3 regions of the Peribacillus sp. NPDC060253 genome follow, and region 3 is predicted to be linked to each of the others. Evidence: riboswitches for the same ligand, from Rfam matches in the RefSeq annotation. Region 3 holds a riboswitch; each other region holds the start of a gene.
What was found. Region 3 has a riboswitch for S-adenosylmethionine ahead of mmuP (S-methylmethionine permease). Riboswitches for the same ligand answer to the same signal wherever they lie in the genome.
Positions count from the first base shown of each region.

Region 1 (7,671 bases), on a different contig from region 3:
AGTTGTGTGCCCATGTCCATCCCCCCTATTGAACAGACACTCCCTTCTACTGAAAGAGAGTGCCTCTTTTTACTTTTTATAATGGTCTTTCAAAACTTTCATCCAATCCTCTTCAAATTCCTCTGATACACCCCAGCCATCGACAATACCAGATAGATTGGACATGTTTACCGCTTCTTTTGAAGCTTGGATTTGCTTTTGTGAAATTAGTGAAGCCTTTAAGTCATATGTTTGCGGCGTTTCTTCTCCCGCTAATTTTTTTGCCAATAACCTCATATTCACTGCACCGATCAATTTGGGATCGACTGCTGCCGTGTAGTCCCATGAGCTATCAGCTGATTGGATTTCCTGAAGATCTGCATTTGATACATCAATTCCATATATCTTCACTTCATCCCGGCCTGCTTCTTTAATAGCCCGAGCCGCTCCGATAGCGAAGGCATCCCATGTTGCAAATATTGCATCCAATTTTCCTTTAGGGTATTTATTCAGCATTGCAGCTACTGCATTCTGTGTCTGAACGGAAGTATCAGCTGATGCCACTCCGAATCTTTCGACTTCTTTAATCCCAGGATTTTCTTTTAATTTTTCCTGATAGACTGCGTTTCGTCTTACCATTGGAGGGAAACCATCCACCCAAAGATAGGCAATTGAAGCTTTACCTTTCTGTTCTTCTATCAATTTATCAAAAGCGAGTGTTGCCAGTGCTTCATCATCCTGTGATGTTAATGTCACACCGTCTATTTTGGATAGATCACTAATAGAATCGAAGGTGACAACGCTTTTACCTGCATCAACCAACTTTTGAACGTCATTCACTGTCGCTGCATCATCCCCATGGGAGATGATATAGCCGTCATAATCTTCCTCCAAAGCCTGGGCGATGGCATCATGGAATTTAGCCGTATCTCCATTGGCTGTATATGTATCCACTTGAAATCCTAAATCTTCTCCTTCTTCCTTCGCTCCAGCTAAGTATTGAGCCGTATGATCATCTCCGCCAATTTTACGGATCACTTTGATTTTGGCTCCTTCCCCTTCAGCAAATCTTTCCGGTACATTTTCAAATGATACCTTTTCTTCTTTCTTCGCTTCTGTAGAACTCTGCCCTGTTGAGCACCCCGTTAATAGCAAAGCCGAAGCGATGGCTGAAACGAATACCCCTTTTATAGACCTTCTCATCTTGTTTCCCCCTAAAATATCTTATTATTCTCATCAATCTAGTTGGTGAAAATCCTAAAATAAAAACCTCTCTAGTATAGAGAGGTTTAATCAGCTGATTTGCAGACTTGTCCCTCTCTTATCTGTCAAAACATTTCTGTTTTGCAGGATTTAGCACCAATTCCTAATGGAACGGTTGCTGGGCATCTTAGGGCCAGTCCCTCCGCCACTCTTGATAAGAGAATATATTGTGATACGTTTTTTGTAATTATCACTTTATCGGGATATAGTCATAAAGTCAATAGATTTTTGAATATTTGAAATGTTTCTATTTATTTTTTATTTTCTTTGCAGTTGGGCTAGACGTTTTTTCTCAATTTTTTCAAGTCTCTCCAACTGACGTAACTTCACTTCATACAAAGTGATCGGGTCACGGTAAACTTCCGGATTTTCTTTCATATGCTCCAATGCTGCCTGGTAGTCTTTAATTTCAGTCTGCGTTTGTTCAATTGTTTTTTGAAGTAAGGCAAATGAACTGCGATAGAAAAGTGAAATGTCACGATCCAGGGATTTTTCAAACAACCCGAATTGGGTAAGGAAACGTTCCGTGATCATCTCAGCAACATCCAGGTAATCTTCACTTTCCAGGTATTTCTTATAACGATTGTACATATTGGCTTTATTTTGCGGTATCGCCCCAAACAGCTTTCCTGCTCCTTTAAGCAGCAATTGTGATGGAGTCCTGCGCATAAGGATATTAACGTCATCGATGCGGATACTGCTTGTCATCCGATCGGCATCACGACGCCAATCATCCAATACTCTGAAGTCACCTGCAAGCGTAATTCGTTCTTCTTTGTATAATTCATTGAAACCAGCACTCATCTCATCCATAAATTGTTGGCTTTGTGTGAATTCCATTTGGGAACTGGCAATCCAATCTTGAAGAGAACGGTAATACTGCGGCATGATTTTATCAGATATGAATGCTTGGATCCGATCATTCATTTCCTGGTTTAACTGTATATGGACCTGACTGAAATCACTGCTCTCCGTTAACGATTTAGAACAATCCCTCAGTAATTCAGGAATTTTGGAATAAAGTTGATTTTTCACTTCATCTTTAAGCGAACGATATGACCTTATGATATTCTCACTTTTTTCTTTTTCCAAATCAGCCAGTTGATTGACCGCTCCATTCAGTTTGATTTCCATCTGTTCATTCCAAGAAATGGAGTGCTCACATTTACGCTCATTAGCTGCCCGTTTTTCTAACAGGTTAGATAACGTTTTACGGATGAAAGCAAGGATTTTTTCAGACCTTTTTTCTTTCCAATTATCATCTTGATAATTCGATTGAAGGAAAACTGAAAGGTCCTTCAATTGCTGCTTGCTGTCATAAAGTTTGGAGAAAGCGAATACTTTCGCATTTGGGAAGTATGCATTCACTTTATCCCACGTTTCGTCTTCCATTCTAACTGCGACTTGATCACTGTATATCGTATCCATTTTATTTAATAAGAAATGAATCGGAAGTTTCGGGGCCATCATTTGAATTTCCAATAACAGGTCCCGTTCACTTCCGGTGAATGGCGCCCGGGCATCAAGAACGAACATCAGTCCATCACTGCCATGCAAATAGCTTTGGAAGTCGGATTCTACGCTTATTTCCCCATTGAACCCCGGTGTATCCAATAATCGCAGACGATTATTTCTCAGGTAGTCACTGATAAGGGTAACATCGACAATCGTCCCGCGCTGACGGCGTGTTTCATCCAATTCAGTTAACTCCATGACAGCTTTGCGATCTGTATCGGTAATTTCGAGGATTTCCAAGTCATCCCCGTCTTTGACACTCACTAGGGACGAATGATCTTCGGCAGCAATACTTTCACCAACAATTGACTGAATAAAGGATGTCTTGCCATTTCCTGTACTTCCCACAAGTAGAAGATTGAAATTTCCGGTATCCTTAAGCCCCTCGACCATCCAATTAAGCTTATTGCCAACCCTTAAATCATTCTCATCAGCCCACTGGATAATGGAATTGAATAATTTTTCCCCCGCTTCCAGTCCGCCTCCCAATTTAGGGGATTTCACTAACAGACTTTCTGCATCCTGAATGACCAGCGCATTGATCGTATCCGGGAAGATTTCATTCCAGGACAACGCGGATGCCGCTGCAAACAGCGATAGCTCCCCATCTGCGATTTTCAGCCAGTTTTCCAGCAATCTTGGCACGACAGGACTTAGATCTTTGATTAGGTGCGTTCCTTCAAGCAGACCTGCATAAGCATCCCGGTAATAGACGGATAGCTCATCCCATACATCTGCGGTGTTTAATTCGATGGTATCTATCAAGTTATTAATCACTCTTAGCCATTCGAAATAAGAATCCGTATATTTATAATTTTTCCAAAGGGCAACCGTCACCTTTTCGAAACGCCCCTGGTCGAGTGTGTATAGCGAGCCTAGGACCGTTGAAAAATAATCCGGATCCATCGATTGGGCAACACCCTGCTGGATATACGTTTTCAGCACATCGAACCAGCCCATTGATTCTGTACGGATACTTTCATTCGCCGCCAATACCACCGCACTGTTCCAATCCTTTTGTTCTTCAAAAAAGGCGCGTGCAATTTCCGTGACATTCGGGTAGTCCGGTTGAAACTCGACTGCTTCTTTCACCACTTTGGAAGCCAGATCATTTCTGGATTCTACTATGTACAGTGAAAACAGTTGCAAAAGAACTTCTGTTTTCAAGACCGTTTCACTCGTATCGACGGATTTATAGATATCCTCTGCGGTTGAATACATTTCCAGTTCAAAATAAGCATCAGCGATGTTTTTCTTTGCCCATGAACCAAGTTCCCCTTCTATGTTTTCCCATTTAAAAATGGCTGCTTCATAGTCGTGGTGCTGAAAATATACTTCACCCTGAGCAAATCGAATTGCCGTTAAATCTGCTCTTTCCTTTTTTTGTTCCACGAGAAACATTTCACCCAAAGCTTGAATGGGGTGCTTCCTGGAATCCTCAATCATCGTTTCATAATATTTTTTTCCGATCAGACGTTCGTCCATCTTTATTCCCCCGATATATTTCATATTTTCAATTAAAGGATAATCACTGATTTGATAAGCCTTCTAAAAGACCTTACATCCAATTTATAGCTTCCTTTAGTTAAGAAAATTATTTATAAAACCTTAAAATATTATTTTAACAAAACAATATGGTAACAACATGTCAACACTCTTACAATTTTAAAACAGAAACAAATAGAAATGTAATGTTTTTAATAAACCGATACAGAGATGTCATTTCCATATTCGAGAAAATATGTTTTTTCTGCTTTTATCCATATCAAATAGAGGTGAGCGAACCATTCTTTCCCCCTCTAAATTCCCAGAAGCCAGCCCGTTAACTATCTACTTCGTCCATTACTAAATCCCCATTTTTGCGTTCATAGAAAAAAGCAGTACCCTCATTCAAAAAAGGTAACTGCTCTCTGATAAGCTCCGAACAGTCGTTGTCCTTTGACAAATTAGGATTATACCCCTGTACGCTTACGTTGGTTATTCGGCTTTTTGGTCAACTGGCTTTTAAGTTGTTTCGTTTTCTTCACAACGCCCGTTTCCAATTTATCTTTACTTGATCCCGCTTGCTTTTGAGCCAGTTTTTGTTTGACTGCATCCGCCAGGCTTAATTTTTTATTTTCAGACATACTGTTATCTCCTTTAGTGTTCTGCCTTCTATTATAATATAGTTGCGGTTAGAAAGATAATAGGGAGTTATATCCGATTCCCATTCAAAAAACACCCTGGATAAAGGAAGTTTCGTCAACAGGGGACTAATATCCTGCTCTTTAAAAAGGAATAATAATAAATTATATTGACTAACCGTCATTCTGATTGTAATAATCGTCGGTTTCATTCTTTCATGGGTCTGAATCAAATTTTAAAAGTATCGGTACTATTCCTTGTGATGGCTTTTCCATTAACGATTGTCCTGACATTCCTCAGCCGTCGATTCAGCCCCCCAAAAAAGGTATACCGGAGTGCAATGACCTTTACAGGAGTATTTTGCTTTGATAGGTGGCCTGAATGCATTCGGCTTACGTTTAGAACACTTGCAAGCAATGAGTGATGCACTTCCCTTTTCTGCCTATGGTATGGAATGGATCATCCATGCACTCGCAGACACTGCATTTGGCCTTCTGTCCAGTCAAATCGGACAAACAGCTCCTGCAGAGGAGTTGGAAATCGAAACCTGATGATAATGAAGTGAGCAGATGATTTTACAGATCATCTGCTTACTTTTTGCATGTCCTGCATTGCTTTATTTTGGAAAACACCTTCCACTTTTTGTTATGATGTGGTTAAAGGAGATGAGAAGTAATATGTCTAAGCAAACCCGTATTGGTAAAACAGATCTGTATGTAAATCCGATTGGCCTTGGCACGAATGCCATTGGCGGACATAATCTATTCCCTAATCTAAGCGAGGATACAGGAAGAAATGTTTTAAGAACGGCATTGGAACAGGGAATTAACTTTTGGGATACAGCTTTCATTTACGGTCCTGAGCGTTCCGAAGAACTTATCGGTGAAATCCTAAAAGAGACCGGCAAACGTGAGGATATAATCCTTGCCACTAAAGGAGCCCATAAATTCGTTGATGGCAATATCGTCTTTGATAACTCTCCCGCTTTTTTGAAAGACGCAGTGGACTCAAGTCTAAGAAGACTTCAAACCGATTACATCGATTTATTCTACATCCATTTCCCTGATGAAGATACACCAAAGGATGAAGCGGTAGGTGCCTTAAAGGAATTGAAAGATGCAGGTAAAATCAAGTCAATCGGTGTTTCCAACTTTTCATTCGAGCAATTAAAAGAAGCAAATAAAGACGGCTATGTCGATGTCCTGCAATCTGAATACAATTTATTCAAACGAGGGGCGGAACAAGACTTACTGCCATATACGGCCGAAAATAACATCTCCTTCATTCCCTATTTTCCCCTTGCTTCAGGCCTGCTTGGCGGCAAATATAATCAAGAGTCCACATTCGTGGACGGACGTGCAAAAAGTCCGCTTTTCCAAGGACAGGCCTTCGTAAGCAACCTGCAAAAAGTGGAAGAAGTAAGAGCGATCGCCAACAGGAAGAATGCCGATGTCGCCGATGTGGTGCTAGCTTGGTACTTAACTCGACACTCGATAGATGTCCTGATTCCCGGAGCGAAAAAGCCAGAACAAGTCACACGCAACTTTAAAGCATTGGATGTCCACCTAACCATGGATGAAATCGCTGAAATCAGCGCCATTTTCGCTTAAAAGTAGATAGGGAAAGGCTGTTCAGCTCAAGTTGAACAGCTTTTTCCTTTTTTTCTATGTCATCCTGAACCTTTTTTAAAATGTGCTAACCCAAAGGCTATTAACATTAAAGTCTTCCTTTGGTACTTTGCTTACGTTCTTCAACTTTGCTATATTTAGTGAATATTCCATCAATTAAGAAAGAGGCTGCTTCATGAAAAAATCCACTATCATCTTATTTCTAATATTGGCCAATTTGTTCTGGGCCGGTAATTACATTTTCGGAAAATACGTTGTGACCGAGCTTTCCCCGATTCAACTAACATTCATCCGATGGCTAATTGCCGTTTTCTTATTATTCCCTCTAGCACAATGGATTGAGAAACCACAATGGAGGAGTGTATGGAAAGCCTGGAAATTACTATTAGTCATGGGTGTACTCGGTATCATTTGTTATAATTTTTTCCTTTATTGGGCTTTGACCTATACAACTTCCATGAATGCAGCTCTTGTCAATTCCATTAACCCTGCTTTAATTGTACTTTTTTCCGCCTTACTGTTAAAGGAGAAAATTACATCCTATCATGCACTCGGCCTTATCATTTCTTTAATCGGCGTTTTATTGGTGTTAACGAAGGGCCATCTTCTGGAAATTTTTCAGCTCACTTATAATAAAGGCGACCTATTGATGATCCTGGCGATTCTCGTTTGGACCTTCTATTCGATAATCGGCAAAAAATTGAAAAGCATTCCGATCATTTCAGCCACAGCCGTTTCTGTATTTCTCGGATTGATTCTCGTCACTCCATTTGCCATTGGCTCGGGACTGAGCTTTGATTTAAGCAGTCAAGCGATCATAGGTCTCTTATATATTGGAATCTTCCCATCCGTCGGTTCCTTTATTTTCTGGAATATTTCCCTTCGTCACATCAATGCAAGCCAGGCTGGCATTTTTCTGAATTTGATTGCTGTCTTTACCGCCATTCTAAGTTTAATTCTAGGTCAATCGATTACCATTGTCCAAATCCTAGGCGGTCTCCTTGTCTTCACTGGCGTCTATCTGACAAGTAAAAAGAAAAAGGAATATCCTGCAGTCACGAAGACCATGAAAAAAATGTCCTGAAATCTATCACCGAAGGCTTTCTTGTCTTTTCCCCTTGTCTATGCAGCATGATTTACGTTATCCTTTAAAGAAGAAAAT
Region 1 is NZ_JBHXAS010000029.1:1,591-9,261, reverse strand. Features, by position in the region: gene ACFWE9_RS10200 (sugar ABC transporter ATP-binding protein) at 1-14, opposite strand, end outside; gene ACFWE9_RS10195 (sugar ABC transporter substrate-binding protein) at 70-1,182, opposite strand; SAM riboswitch class I at 1,298-1,403, opposite strand; gene ACFWE9_RS10190 (GTPase domain-containing protein) at 1,501-4,242, opposite strand; gene ACFWE9_RS10185 (hypothetical protein) at 4,710-4,883, opposite strand; gene ACFWE9_RS10180 (branched-chain amino acid transport system II carrier protein) at 5,099-5,305, shown strand; gene ACFWE9_RS10175 (hypothetical protein) at 5,247-5,432, shown strand; gene ACFWE9_RS10170 (aldo/keto reductase) at 5,559-6,491, shown strand; gene ACFWE9_RS10165 (DMT family transporter) at 6,685-7,593, shown strand.
Region 1: it holds a riboswitch for S-adenosylmethionine, as region 3 does, so the genes downstream of both, ACFWE9_RS10195 (sugar ABC transporter substrate-binding protein) here and mmuP (S-methylmethionine permease) in region 3, are expected to answer to the same signal.

Region 2 (7,671 bases), on a different contig from region 3:
TGCAAAGGGAGTCAAGGAAGATAACATTCAATTCATTCCCAATTCGCTTACAGCGGACGAGCTGACTTTGAAGAATTTGCTTTCGCCCGTATCGGAAAAAATAATCAAAGTCGTTTATACAGGAAATATTGGACTTGCTCAAGATTTGAAAAAATTGATAGACGTAGCCGAAAACCTACGTGAACATAAGCGAATCGAGTTTTCGATTATCGGATATGGATACCGGATATCCGATGTAGAGAAGGAAATCGGCTCTAAAGGTTTGACCAATATTAAGGTCATTAATGCGATGAATAGAAGGGTGACTCTACATGAAGTATCCACCTCCCATATTGCGTATGTAAGCTTGGTTGAAAAAGATGTATTCAATAAGGTACTGCCTGGAAAGATCATCGATTATATGTGTGTCGGAAAGCCCATTGTCGCTGATGTTTCAGGAAGGGCCAAGCAAATAATCACGGAAGCAGAATGCGGGGTTGTAGCGCATAGCAGAAGTGTTGATGAAATCAGTCAGCATATTTTGACGATGGCCCTTGATCCAACCCTTCGTGAAGAACTAGGAGAAAATGGTTACCGGTATGCGAAACAACATTTCCTATGGTCTAAAAATATTAAAGGTCTCATCAATGTGATGGAAGCGTCGGGCTGAAAAGAAGTGGAGGACAACATGACGAAGAAGGTATGTATGTTTGTATGGAATCACTTTACGAACGATGCAAGGGTTCTAAGAGAGTGCACTGCACTTACTGAAGTGGGTTATGAAGTTGATTTAATTGCCATTCATAATTGGAAGATCAAGGATTTACCCAAAAAGGAGAAACATCGAAATGGTTTTACTGTCACTAGGGTGAATAACCGCTGGGAGGCACTTAATAGGATTCTCAGGGTCGTAAGCAAATTGAAGAAAAAGAAGTTTGAAATCGTCCTATTGACCTTATTGGTTTGGAACACGTTGATGGACTTTAACTTGATCACTAGCTGGGTAGGGTCGGGAATCCTGTTCGGTTCACTTGCACTACTTGCCATTGGCTCCCTGATCATGACTAAAACGAAGCTGCCGACCTTATTAACAAGAAGCTATATTTTTGGTCAAATGATCTATCATGGCCGGAAAAAGAAATATGATTTTTATCATTCGAATGACTTGAATACGCTAATGCAGGGCCTGATCAGCAGTAAATGGCTGCGAAGAAAAAAACTGATTTATGATTCGCATGAAGTACAAACGAGCAGAACGGGATATAATAGCCGAATTTACGGGATGATGGAGAAGTCCCTATTATATTTTGTCGATGAAATGATTGCCGAAAACCATACGAGAGCTAAGTATAACGAAGACTTATATGGACTTTATCCCAATGTGGTCCATAACTACCCGATTCCAACCAATCCGGAGGAAAGTACGGCAGTGAATTTGCATGAGCTGCTCGATTTGCCACAGGATGAACCGATATTGTTATACCAAGGCGGTGTTCAAATGGGCAGGGGGTTAGAGCAATTGGTTGATGCTGTACCGATGATCGAGGCTGGGACGGTCGTTTTTATAGGAGATGGAAGAATTAAGGATGATTTGATGAAGAAAGTAAGTGACATGAATTTGGAGCATCGGGTGAAGTTCTTGTCGAAGGTTCCTGTTGATGAGTTGCTCCATTATACAAAAAATGCATATTTAGGTTTTCAGGTATTGAATAATGTTTGCTTTAATCATTACTCCGCTTCTTCCAATAAATTGTTTGAATACATGATGAGCGGTGTACCTGTCGTAGCATGCAGCTTTCCAGAAATTCAAAAGGTGGTCGATACGGAACAGATTGGCGTTTGTGTCGATTCGCATGATCCCAAGTCAATTGCAGAAGGTGTCAATTACCTATTGAAACATCCTGAAAAAAGGGCGGAAATGAGCAGTAACTGCTTGAATGCACGACAAAAATACAATTGGAAACAAGAGAAAGAAATCTTTATCGATATTTATCAATCTGCCTAACAAAACGAGAGTGGCAGAAAAATATGATAGGAGTGGTTAATATGAAACTTTGTACAATGGGACTTGGTTATATAGGGCTTCCAACTTCTTTAATGTTTGCGAAACACGGTGTCGATGTTGTCGGTGTGGATATCCAGCCTGAAGTTATTTCAAATTTGAATAGTGGTAAGCTCCATATCGAAGAACCTGGACTTGAGCAGGTATTGCAGGAAGTACTTGATTCCAATAAGTTCCGAGCTGCTTTAAGCCCGGAAAATGCAGATGTTTTCATTATTGCGGTCCCAACTCCAAATAAAGAGGACATGCATCAATCATGTGATTTAACTTATGTCTTGGAAGCGACATCCACCATTCTTCCTTTTATCAAAAAGGGAAATATCATCATTATCGAATCGACGATAGCGCCAAGAAGCATGGATGATCATATCAAACCCATGATTGAAATGACTGGATTCACGATCGGTAAAGACATCTTCCTCGTTCATTGCCCGGAACGTGTATTACCAGGAAGGATTCTTGAAGAGTTAGTTCATAATAATCGTATCGTCGGAGGAATCACGGAAACATGTTCTTATAAAGGAAGCCTTGTTTATAAAACATTCGTTCAAGGGGAGATCATTCAAACCGATGCGAAAACGGCGGAAATGTCCAAGCTGATGGAAAATACTTTCCGGGATGTGAATATCGCCCTTGCAAATGAGCTGGCGAAGGTCTGCTTCCAGCTGGACATCAATGTTTTAGATGTCATATCGATGGCAAATAAGCACCCACGTGTAAATCTTCACCAACCGGGACCAGGAGTCGGCGGACATTGTTTAGCGGTCGATCCCTATTTCATCGTTGCAAAGTCACCAGAGTATGCGAGAATCATTAAATTGGCCCGTGATACGAACGTATCGATGCCTTATTACATTGTCAATAGCGTAAGGATGATGCTCGAGGGAATCCACCATCCAAAGGTAGCGGTTTTCGGTCTATCATATAAAGGAAACGTAGATGATATTCGTGAAAGTCCCGCCATTGATGTCGTCAATATCTTGATGGGGATGGAAAATGTGGATGTAGCCTTGCATGACCCGCATGTTCAATCTGGAAAGATGCCAGTCGTTTCCGTGGAAGACGCTGTAACCGATGCGGACTTGATCCTTGTCCTGACTGACCATGATGAATTTAAAATGATGGATTATGATAAGCTATCGAATCTTATGGCCAATAAAATGATTTTGGATACACGGAATTGCATTGATACAACTAAAATCGGTATTCCGGTTGCCAACTTGGGCAATATCTATCAATACAAAACGAACACCATGAAAAAAGCTAGGAATAAAGCGATCATTTAAATCCAAATGGTAATAGGGTAGGAATGAGGAGGGTGCTGACTTAAAGTCAGTGCCTTTTTTGATGCTGTATGGGAATGGATTTCTGAGTCGAAGTCAGGAGGGATATCGCAATAAAAAAATCTGACCGTTGATTTCCGCTCCAGGCACTCGCTTTCAGCGGGCGGTCTGGGAGACTCCTGCGGGGTCTCCCTTAGACGCGTATTCCCGCAGGAGTCTCGTACCTAACCTTTTTGCTACAAACTGTAAAGGACCAAGCATGAGCTTGGTCCTTTTGTATTCAATATATTAAGCAATCGGTCCGCCAAGTTCTTCGATTTCACTTGGAACGCTTCCAAATTTCTTGAAGTTTGCACGGAATTGAGCGGCAAGGGCTGTTGCTGATTGTTTATAAGCAGCAGGGTCTGCCCAAGTTTTGATTGGTTGAAGCACTTCATCAGGAACACCAGGAACATGAAGTGGAATATCCAGACCGAAGATATCATCTTTGACCGTTTCGATGTTCGATAATTCACCTTCAAGTGCCGCTTGTACCATTGCACGAGTGTAAGCAAGTTTCATACGGCTACCAGTTCCGTATGCTCCGCCGGTCCAGCCAGTGTTGACAAGGTATACTTTTGAATTGTGCTCGTCAATTTTATCACCAAGCATTTCAGCATAGCGTTGAGCAGGTAGCGGTAAGAATGGTGAACCGAAGCAAGTCGAGAATGTAGCTTCCGGTGAAGTTACCCCTCTTTCAGTACCAGCCAATTTACTAGTGTATCCACTTAGGAAATGGAACATTGCTTGTTCTTTGGAAAGCTTGCTGATTGGAGGCAGTACGCCTGAAGCATCAGCTGTTAAGAAAATGATCGTATTAGGGTGTCCTGCGATACTTGGGCTCACGATGTTATCAATCGCTTGCATTTGGTATGCAGCACGAGTGTTTTCGGTTAATGAACTATCATCGTAGTTTGCCTCACGTGTTTCAGGATCCACAACTACGTTTTCCAATACGGCACCGAAACGGATGGCATCGAAAATTTGCGGTTCTTTTTCGCGAGAAAGGTTGATCGTTTTTGCATAGCAGCCGCCTTCGATGTTGAATACACCATTAGAAGACCAGCCGTGCTCGTCATCACCAATCAGTTTACGATTAGTGTCTGCAGATAAAGTTGTTTTACCAGTACCAGACAATCCGAAGAATAAAGCGACATCCCCTTCACGTCCTACGTTAGCAGAGCAATGCATTGGAAGGATTCCTGCCTCTGGAAGTAGGTAGTTCATGATTGAGAAGATCGATTTTTTCATTTCTCCGGCATATTCCGTTCCGCCGATCAGGATGGTACGGCGTTCAAATGAAACGATGATGAAAGTTTCGGATTTCGTTCCGTCCACTTCTGGGTCCGCTTTGAAATTAGGTGCCGAAAGAATTGTGAATTCTGCTTCGTGACCTCTTAGTTCCTCTTCGTTTGGACGGATGAACAAAGTATGGGCGAAAAGATTATGCCAAGCATATTCATTAACAACGCGAATTGGAAGACGTGATGATTCATCTGCACCAGCGAAACCTTTGAAAACAAAAAGCTCTTCTTTTGCTTTTAGGTAATCAACTACTTTATTATATAGTTTATTGAACACATCTTCAGAAATTGGCTGGTTCACTGAACCCCAATCGACTTTATCTTTAACGGATGCTTCTTCCACGATATATTTATCTTTAGGTGACCGACCAGTATATTTGCCTGTTTCAGCTTTTACTGCGCCGGTTGATGTTAATACTCCTTCATGTCTGCTTAATACTTTTTCGACCAATTGAGGTACTGAAAGTTGAGTGTACACATTGTTTCCTGTTAATAATTGGTGTAACTCATTAGAAACATCTACAGAATTCATATATGAGGTACCTTCCTTTGTTTAAGTTTTTATATTACAATTAGTATAACACATTCATTTAAATAGTCTATACTATTTATTTTGTTTTGTGATAAATTTCAGCTGGTTCCGTTCATCATTTTAAACCGGGAAAATCGGCAGGAACCGAGTCAATATTATCGCATATACTCTAAAGTAAGTAAATTTTCCTTTAATTAAATAGGAAGTAATTAAGCATAGTATTTCATATAATACGGAAGTTATGAATTAATGGGAATTTTCAACATTTATATTGGCATTTTTTAAATTAAAACCCTTTAAGGACGTTGATTCAGCACGTTTTTTACGTGAACACTGTTTGGGAGGGAATTGTTCTTTTAAGAAAAAGCATTGACAAATTCCGACCAAATACGATATTATCTTAAATTGTACGGATTCTCTTATCCCGAGTTGGTGGAGGGACAGGCCCTTTGAAACCCAGCAACCTGCCATATTGAACTTGACTCCAAGACCAAACGCCGAAAATAAAGCGATGGTTCTTCAAGGAATAGTGGTGATGGTGCTAACCTGAGCAAGGTAAAAAACCCTTGAACGATAAGAGTGAAAGGATAGAAGACAGAATGTTAAACCTTTCCTCATTTGCCAGGGAAGGTTTTTGTGTTTTTTAAAGTAATTCTGTGTCTATAGTTGAAACTAATGAGGGAAACGAGTTCCGTAAAAAATCAGGCTTATGCCTACAACATACTAACTTCCAAGGAGGAAATATGATGTCAAAGAAACGTCTATTTACTTCTGAATCTGTTACAGAGGGCCATCCGGACAAGATTTGTGATCAGATTTCAGATTCCATTTTAGATGCTATCCTTGCTAAGGATGCAAATGCACGTGTTGCGTGTGAAACAAGTGTAACAACAGGTCTTGTACTTGTTGCTGGTGAAATTACAACATCCGCTTACGTGGATATTCCGCGTATCGTTCGTGATACGATTGCAGGAATTGGCTATACACGTGCGAAATACGGTTTCGATGCTGAAACTTGTGCTGTATTGAGTTCCATCGATGAGCAGTCTGCCGATATCGCAGCTGGCGTCGATAAAGCTCTTGAAGCTCGTGAAGGAAACATGTCAGAGGAAGAAATCGATGCAATCGGTGCAGGGGACCAAGGTCTAATGTTCGGATTCGCTTGTAATGAAACGGAGGAGCTTATGCCGCTTCCGATTTCATTGGCACATAAACTTTCATTCCGCTTGGCTCAAGTTCGTAAAGACGAAACGCTTGCTTACTTACGCCCTGATGGTAAAACACAGGTAACTGTGGAGTATGATGAGAACAACCGTCCTGTGCGTGTAGATACAATCGTCATTTCTACACAACATGATGCAGAAATTACGCTTGAGCAAATTCAAGCGGATTTAAAAGAACATGTCATTAAAGCAGTTGTTCCAGCTGAATTGATCGATACTGAAACGAAGTACTTCATCAACCCGACTGGTCGTTTCGTAATTGGCGGACCTCAAGGGGATGCTGGTCTTACTGGACGTAAAATCATCGTTGATACGTACGGCGGATATGCTCGTCACGGCGGCGGTGCATTCTCTGGTAAGGATGCTACGAAAGTTGACCGTTCTGCGGCATATGCTGCTCGTTACGTTGCGAAAAACATCGTGGCAGCTGGCCTTGCTGACAAAGCGGAAGTACAATTGGCTTACGCAATTGGTGTTGCAGAGCCTGTATCCATTTCGATTGATACATTCGGAACTGGTACAGTTAGCGAAGAAGTTCTTGTTGACCTAGTTCGCGCTAACTTCGACCTTCGTCCAGCTGGAATCATCAAAATGCTCGATCTTCGTCGCCCAATCTACAAACAAACTGCTGCTTACGGACACTTTGGCCGTACAGATGTGGATCTACCATGGGAACGCACAGATAAAGCAGAAACGTTAAAAGCACAAGCATAATCCATAAAAGTAAAGGTGCCTCGCATTAGCGGGGCACCTTTTTTTATGGATTAATTTCGCTTGCAGAGGGAATAATTCAAGAAATCCCATTTTGAGATTTGAGTTTTTTCTTATGAGTATGTCGTTACCGTGAATTTGGGTGTTTACTCGTGAGTTTTGGGTGTTTACTCGAGAGTTTGGAGTGTTTACTCGTGAGTTTGGAGCAAATACTCGTGAATTTGGAGCGTTTACTCGTGAATTTGGTGCAAATACTCGTGAGTATGGAGCGTTTACTCGTGAGTTTGGAGCAAATACTCGTGAATTTGGAGCGTTTACTCGTGAATTTGGAGCGTTTACTCGTGAGTTTCGAGCAAATACTCGTGAGTATGTCGTTACCATGAATCTCAGCTTTATACTCGTAAGTTTCGGGCCGATATTCGTGAACTTATTTTATTCGCTCTGCATTTTTATAGTATTGTCCTTTTTCGGCATATTCGCGTACGATACGTTCCATATCCTGACGGTCTTCCTCATTGATTTCGCGAATCACTTTTGC
Region 2 is NZ_JBHXAS010000025.1:12,537-20,207, reverse strand. Features, by position in the region: gene ACFWE9_RS09055 (glycosyltransferase family 4 protein) at 1-649, shown strand, start outside; gene ACFWE9_RS09050 (glycosyltransferase) at 668-1,984, shown strand; gene ACFWE9_RS09045 (nucleotide sugar dehydrogenase) at 2,026-3,327, shown strand; gene pckA (phosphoenolpyruvate carboxykinase (ATP)) at 3,613-5,199, opposite strand; SAM riboswitch class I at 5,616-5,779, shown strand; gene metK (methionine adenosyltransferase) at 5,943-7,136, shown strand; gene ACFWE9_RS09030 (hypothetical protein) at 7,286-7,516, shown strand; gene ACFWE9_RS09025 (gamma carbonic anhydrase) at 7,561-7,671, opposite strand, start outside.
Region 2: it holds a riboswitch for S-adenosylmethionine, as region 3 does, so the genes downstream of both, metK (methionine adenosyltransferase) here and mmuP (S-methylmethionine permease) in region 3, are expected to answer to the same signal.

Region 3 (7,671 bases):
CCAATGAAGTCCATACGATAAATTGTAAAATGGCAGACGATTGGTTCGACCAAATCGGAAAGTTTGTGGAATATGTTTTGAACTGTTCTTGAAGCCTATCTATAATGGCCTGGTCTTCAAAGAATAAAACCGTACCATAACCATTTTTAAATGACTTCATTTTTTCCTCCGTTTTTTCAAAATCTTTGTTACCGACTGTTTTTCGTAATGTTTCTTTCGTGATATCCCATAATTGGTCGTGGCTTTGACCAGATAAAACAATCACTCTTGCACTTTGGGAGTTGAAAGCGGAAGGGGAATATTGAACGGCATGATCGATAACTTCTTTAATCCTTTTATCAGGGACAACACGTTCCTTACTAAGGGAATAATAAGATCGTCTATCTTCAATTGCGCTTAGAAAATCTTTTGCCATAAATCACACCTCCAATCATTATACCGACTTATTTTGACCTGTTTTTATTTTTTTTATTATAAGTGGATGCGGTTGAAATATTTGAATGTAAATGGTTGACAAATAAATCAATATCGTTTATCTTTAAATCAAGATATCTGCATTAAAAGTATTACTCGTTTAGATAGATATCTTGAATTCGAGATATTATTCGAAGAGTAATTTCTCTCTGACAGGGGAGATTTAAAAAGATAGGAGGGGTACGGATGGAATTAAAAGGATTACATCATGTTTCGGCGATTACAGCTCGAGCGGGAAACAACTTTGAATTCTACACCAAAGTCTTAGGGATGCGATTAATCAAAAAAACGGTGAATCAAGATGATGTTCGTGTGTATCACTTATTTTATGGAGATCAAATTGGTTCACCGGGTACGGAATTGACGTTTTTTGAAATTTCCAATGCTGCCCGCACTCATGAGGGAAACAATAGTATTTCAGAAATTTCTTTAAGGGTGAGGGGTGATGAAGCACTTGGATTTTGGAAACAACGATTTGAGGAATTCAATGTTGAGCATGATGAAGTATCGACCCGTTTTCAACGGAAGGTGCTTTCTTTTAAAGATCCGGAAGGGCAAAGGCTTCTTCTGGTTTCCGATCAGGATAATAATGGCGTTCAAGGAGGATTGCCCTGGGATGGGAGCCCGGTACCGCAAGAGTATTCCATCCTTGGATTAGGACCAGTAAAACTTACTGTACCCAATATTGAACAGACAGAAAGCGTTCTTACTGAGTTATTGGGGTTCAGGAGGTCAGGCACATACCCATCCTCCATCAGAGGGCAAAATCCGATTGTCGTATATGAGACAGGTGAGGGAGGAACAGGGGCGGAAGTCCATATTGAAGAAAGGAATGACATACCTCGAGAACGGTTAGGGAGGGGCGGAGTACACCATGTTGCCTTCCGGGTGGAAAATGAAGGGGAACTGAGAAAATGGATAGAGAAAATTAGTGAATCGAATTACGTAAACTCTGGATATGTGGACCGTTTTTATTTTCGTTCACTCTATTTTAGGGAGCCGAATGGTATATTATTCGAACTAGCTACTGATGGACCTGGTTTTGCTGTGGATGAAGCAGAACAGCACCTAGGTGAGAACCTTGCCCTGCCACCTTTTTTAGAATCGAAAAGGAAGGATATTGAATCCAATTTAAAACCATTGAATACAAAATTGACAAATTAATCAACGGGAAAGGGAGTAATCGGTATGCAAAAGCAAACTGCGGGAATACATCATATAACCGCCATTGTAGGTAATCCTCAAGAGAATGTGGATTTTTATGCTGGAGTTTTGGGGATGCGTATGGTGAAGAAAACCGTTAATTTTGATGATCCAGGCACCTACCATTTATATTTCGGAGATGAATCAGGTTCACCTGGCACAATTATCACTTTCTTTCCATGGCCTGGAGCATACAAAGGAACAATTGGCTCTGGACAAGTGGGGATAACGACATATGCCGTTCCGGAAGGTTCAATGGGTTTCTGGGAAACGCGTTTGGATAAATTTAACGTAGACTTTGAAAAGGTTTCACGTTTCGGTGAGGAATATCTCGAATTTCAAGATCCCCATGGTTTGCAACTTGAATTGGTTGAACGTAAAGAAGGTAAAAATAGCGCGTGGTCATTCGGCGGTGTACCAGCCGATAAGGCGGTAAAGGGATTCGGCGGTGCCGTATTATTGACGTCAAAACCGATCAAAACGATGGAACTATTAGAGGAAGTGATGGGCCTGCAAAAGATTGGGGAAGAGGGGGATTTCATCCGCTATAAATCCACTTCGGATATCGGAAATTTGATAGATGTTAAAAAATCAGTTTTGCCAAATGGGGAAATCGGAGTGGGAACTGTCCATCATCTTGCATGGCGTGCGATCGATAATGAAGATCATAAAGAGTGGAGAGAGCATATCGGTAACCATGGTTATGGAGTGACACCCTTTAAAGACCGTCAATACTTCGATGCCATTTATTTCAGGGAGGATGGAGGCATTCTCTTTGAAGTTGCCACAGATCCACCTGGATTTGCTCATGATGAGACAAAGGAAACGATGGGTAGTAAATTAATGCTGCCGCCATGGCTGGAAGAAAAAAGGGGAATCATGGAGAAAACGTTACTGCCGGCAGTGCCGAGAGTACTGGAGGAGGATAAATGATGAAGCATATTTTTCAAAAAGGAAGTAATCCGGAGGCACCTTTACTATTGCTTTTACATGGTACGGGAGGAACGGAAACAGACCTCTTGCCGTTAGCGGAAATGGTTTCATCGGGTTCATCCGTATTGAGCGTACGGGGAAATGTACTTGAAAACGGAATGCCTCGATATTTCCGCCGGTTAGCTGAAGGGGTTTTTGATGAAGAAGATTTGATCTTCCGTACGAAGGAGCTTTATGAGTTCTTGGACTTAGCTTCCGGAAAATATGACTTTGATCGTGACAAAGTGGTAGCATTAGGTTATTCTAATGGTGCCAATATAGCGGCAAGTTTGATGTTCCATTTCGAAGGGGTATTACAGGGAGCGATTCTTCATCATCCAATGGTGCCTAGACGCGGGCTTGCATTACCGTCCCTCTCGGATATACCTGTTTTTATTGCTGCAGGTAAAAACGATCCGATTTGCCCTGCAGAAGAAACGGAAGAACTTAATCAACTTTTACTGCAAGCTGGTGCTACGGTGGATGTTCATTGGGAAAATTACGGGCATCAGTTAACACGTTCAGAGGTTGAGGCAGCAGGTTCATGGTTTCAACAGAAATTTTTATAAGAATGAAAGAGGGAATGAAGATGATTTCAGTTAATCCTGAAAGTCTGACTGAACGGGAAAATTATAAGTTTTTGACTGGAAGCATAATACCGAGACCTATAGCCCTTGTTACTACACAATCCGAAACCGGTACAATCAATATAGCGCCGTTCAGTTTTTTTAATATCGTCAGTTCCAATCCTCCAATGATTTCCATATCTATTCAACGGAAAGAAGGAGTTTCAAAGGATACAGCCCGAAATGCCATTCAATCGGGTGAATTCGTTGTTCATATCACTGATGAAAACAATGTTGCTGATGCAAATCGAACAGCGAAGGAACTCCCACCGGACGAAAGTGAATTGAGTCTTACTAATTTCACGCCGGCGGTTAGTGATAAGGTATCCGTACCAGGATTGCAAGAAGCGAAGGTACGCTTTGAATGTATATTAGAGCATGCGATACCATTGGCAGGTTCCAAGAATAAACCTGGTTGTGATTTATTGATAGGAAAAATAGTCTGCTATCATATAGAGCAAGATATTTACCATAATGGCCGAATTGACCAGAATGGGCTAAAACCTGTAGCAAGATTAGCGGGTCATACTTATACCAAACTAGGGGAATTATTTGAAATAGAACGGCCTTAAGGAAAAAGAAAAAAATGGTGACATCTTTTAAGATGTCGCCATTTTTGTTAAACCAGTATTAACTCCAATCAAATATGGTGAACGACTGTCCTAAAACAAGCAATCCTTTCATACTATGCCAGGGAATCAAACTTGTAGGAATTTAAAGGAAGTCTTTACTATCCAAAACAAAACTTGACAATTTTTTCATAGGTTGATAGAGTTATAAAAAATAATTTCTTATCCAGAGAGGTGGAGGGACTGGCCCTATGAAACCTCAGCAACAGGTCTACAAGGACACTGTGCTAATTCCAGGGGGTGAAACCTTGATAGATAAGACCGAACGTTTTTATTTGTCAGTAACGCACTCTTTATTAGAGTGCGTTTTCGTTTTTTCTGGATGCAAGATAGAGGAGAGTAAGAATGGGGAACAAAAGGAAGCATAATTTTCAAAGGGAAATGCAAGCACGTCATATAATAATGCTATCGCTTGGCGGGGTGATTGGAACTGGTTTATTCTTAAGTTCGGGTTATACGATTCAACAGGCTGGCCCGTTTGGTACAATCCTTTCGTATTTGATTGGAGCATTAGTGGTTTATCTAGTCATGTTATGTTTAGGTGAACTGGCAGTGCAAATGCCCGAGACAGGTGCATTTCATAGCTATGCAGCGAAATACATAGGACCTGGGACAGGGTATACAGTAGCCTGGTTGTACTGGCTAACTTGGACTGTCGCACTGGGTTCGGAATTCACGGCTGCAGGTTTGTTGATGCAGCGATGGTTTCCCTCAATCAATGTCTGGATATGGAGCGCTTTATTTGCCATTTTGGTTTTTGTCTTAAATGCGTGGACTGTTAAGTTTTTTGCTGAATCCGAATTCTGGTTTGCGTCTATAAAGGTATTTGCGATTGTGATATTTATTATTTTAGGAGCAGCGGCAATGCTAGGTTTTATTCCCATCATACATTCGCAATCAGCTCCGTTATTTTCCAATTTTACACATGCAGGTTTATTCCCTAATGGGGCTTTTGCCATTCTAATGACGATGCTTGCAGTGAATTTTGCATTTTCTGGAACGGAATTAATCGGAATTGCAGCTGGAGAAACGGTTAATCCAGAAAAAACGATACCAAAGGCAATCCGTATGACATTATGGAGATTAATTATCTTTTTTGTAGGAACCATCGTCGTATTATCCGCATTATTGCCTATTTCGGATGCAAGCGTATTAGAGAGCCCTTTTGTAGCAGTTCTTGAACGTATTGGAGTGCCATATTCAGCGGATATTATGAACTTTGTTATTTTAACTGCCATTTTGTCTGCTGCAAACTCAGGACTTTATGCCTCATCCAGAATGCTTTGGTCACTTGCAGATAAAAAAACTATATCCCCAATATTTGCAAAATTGACAAAACGGGGTGTTCCAATATATGCAGTCATTTTCAGTATGTTGGGCGGAGGCTTAGCCCTGTTCTCGAGTATTATTGCTCCGGATACTGTATACATAGTGCTTGTATCCATTTCGGGTCTAGCCGTGGTTATAGTTTGGATGAGTATTAGCGCGTCACAGCTTCTTTTTCGCAGACGATTTATAAAAGAAGGAAATTCAGTAAATGATTTGGCTTATCGTACACCATTATATCCACTCGTACCAATCGTTTCCTTCATGCTATGTCTTGCTTCTTGCATAGGAATAGCATTTGATCCTAAACAACGAATAGCACTATATTGTGGTATTCCATTTATTTTATTTTGCTATGGAAGTTATTATCTAACACAAACTATAAAGAAAAGAGGAGAAGGTCATGAAGAATAAAATGAATCCGATTGATGCTATTTTACGAGATCATTCAGTCATGATTTTGGACGGAGCTCTAGCTACAGAGCTTGAGAGGCATGGGTGTGATTTGGATGATCCCCTGTGGTCTGCACGTGTATTAATTGAAAATCCAGAAGTGATTTATCAGGTTCACTCTGACTATTTTCGTGCTGGAGCAGACTGTGCGATAACGGCAAGTTACCAAGCTACTGTTGAAGGTTTCGCCTTCCGTGGAATACAAGAAAAAGAGGCTTTGGAGTTAATAAAGAAAACGGTGTTACTTGCCAGAAGAGCAAGGGATGATTTTTGGAAGGAAGAAAATCAAACGATTAGACCTAAGCCATTGGTCGCTGCATCCGTTGGACCTTATGGGGCTTTCCTTGCAGATGGTTCAGAGTATATAGGAAACTATGGTGTTTCAGATGAAACTTTAGCGGATTTTCATCGCTCAAGAATATCAGCTTTAATTGAAGCAGGAGCTGATCTATTAGCATTTGAAACGATTCCTTCCCAGCAAGAAGCAAAAGTATTGGATTCATTATTGAAAGATTATCCAGATGTGTATGCTTGGCTATCGTTTTCTTTGAAAAATGAGAAAGCGATAAGTGACGGTACAACGCTGCAGGAGTGTGCGAGATTGTTTGGGAACAGTGAGCAAATTGCAGCAATTGGCATTAACTGTGCCCCAGTATCAGGCATCACGGAAGCTATCAAGGTGTTGAGTGCAAACACACAAAAGCCAATAATTGTTTATCCTAACTCTGGTGAAACCTATAATCCAGAAACTAAAACATGGCATGGCCAAGAATCATGTAACAGTCTCGACCTGAAATCTGAAGAATGGCACCATGCAGGGGCACGTTTAATAGGAGGATGCTGTAGAACGGCACCTCATCATATTGAAGAGATTTCAAGAAAGTGGAGACCAACTGAGGTCGTGTCCTCATAGCCATTTTTAATAGAAAACTTTTTATAAGATATGTAAGAAGAAGGGATACTCGTAAATAGTCATTAAATGAAAACAAAAAGAACAGGAATGAAGCAACCTGTTCTTTTTAGTATCTATATTCAGGTTCAGCTATGCTTCTCGCACCAAACCGGATTTCAATAACATTTCGATGGGAACAGATCTTAACTTTCCCGTGACCCACAGGTTAAGTGTTAATATTTCCTTACGAGGTTCATAGAAGAACCCATCTACAAGACCCTAGCCCAATGGATCTTTTGGTTCAGTTTGTTTATAGCGATTTACTTCCACTTCTCGCTTAGCTCTTATAAATGCAATAAATTGAATCATTTCCTCTTCAGAAAGAGAGGTTCCGTCGACAGAAAGCTCCAAATTTGATGAAAAATCCGTTAATTCCCTGGCTTGACTGGACTCTGTGGAAACCCCTTCAGGCTTAAAAGCTGGATCATCAATTCTGCCTAGAATGTAATCCGTGGACGTCTCATATAAGCCAGCTAATAAATTAATCGTTTCCAATGAAGGGCGGCGATGACCAGATTCATAACCGGCATAAGTACTTTTGGCGATTCCGAGTCTGTCAGCCGTATATTGCAAAGACCACCTTTTGCCCTTCCTTAATGTAGTTAAACTATTTAAAATCATCCTTATTACTCTCCTTTGTATGAAACCATTATAGCATCATATGGCAATAAAGTGTACGCGTAATGAATAACTTTCACTTGATTTCACTCGGTAATATGACTATAATTACATAATATGTACGCGTAACGTAGACAAATGCAGAGAATTCATCCTTTTCTGAGATGCATAGAATGATGGAGAATCGGGGAGGCTTATGGGAGGTAGAATGGTGGAGAATTTGAAGGTAAAAAAGAAGAAGTTGATGTTGATTACTACCGGTGGGACAATTGCTTCGTTAGAAGGGAAAAACGGACTTGTTCCAGAGATGAAAGCGGAGGAAATTTTAGGTCACCTACCGGGTTTGGATTTACTATGTCAGATTGATAGTATGCCTTTGATGAATATTGATAGTACAAATATGCAGCCGGAAGATTGG
Region 3 is NZ_JBHXAS010000061.1:2,317-9,987, reverse strand. Features, by position in the region: gene ACFWE9_RS16085 (nitroreductase family protein) at 1-415, opposite strand, end outside; gene ACFWE9_RS16080 (ring-cleaving dioxygenase) at 661-1,638, shown strand; gene ACFWE9_RS16075 (ring-cleaving dioxygenase) at 1,663-2,610, shown strand; gene ACFWE9_RS16070 (alpha/beta hydrolase) at 2,610-3,218, shown strand; gene ACFWE9_RS16065 (flavin reductase family protein) at 3,239-3,847, shown strand; SAM riboswitch class I at 4,064-4,166, shown strand; gene mmuP (S-methylmethionine permease) at 4,250-5,644, shown strand; gene mmuM (homocysteine S-methyltransferase) at 5,634-6,596, shown strand; gene ACFWE9_RS16050 (helix-turn-helix domain-containing protein) at 6,855-7,256, opposite strand; gene ACFWE9_RS16045 (asparaginase) at 7,498-7,671, shown strand, end outside.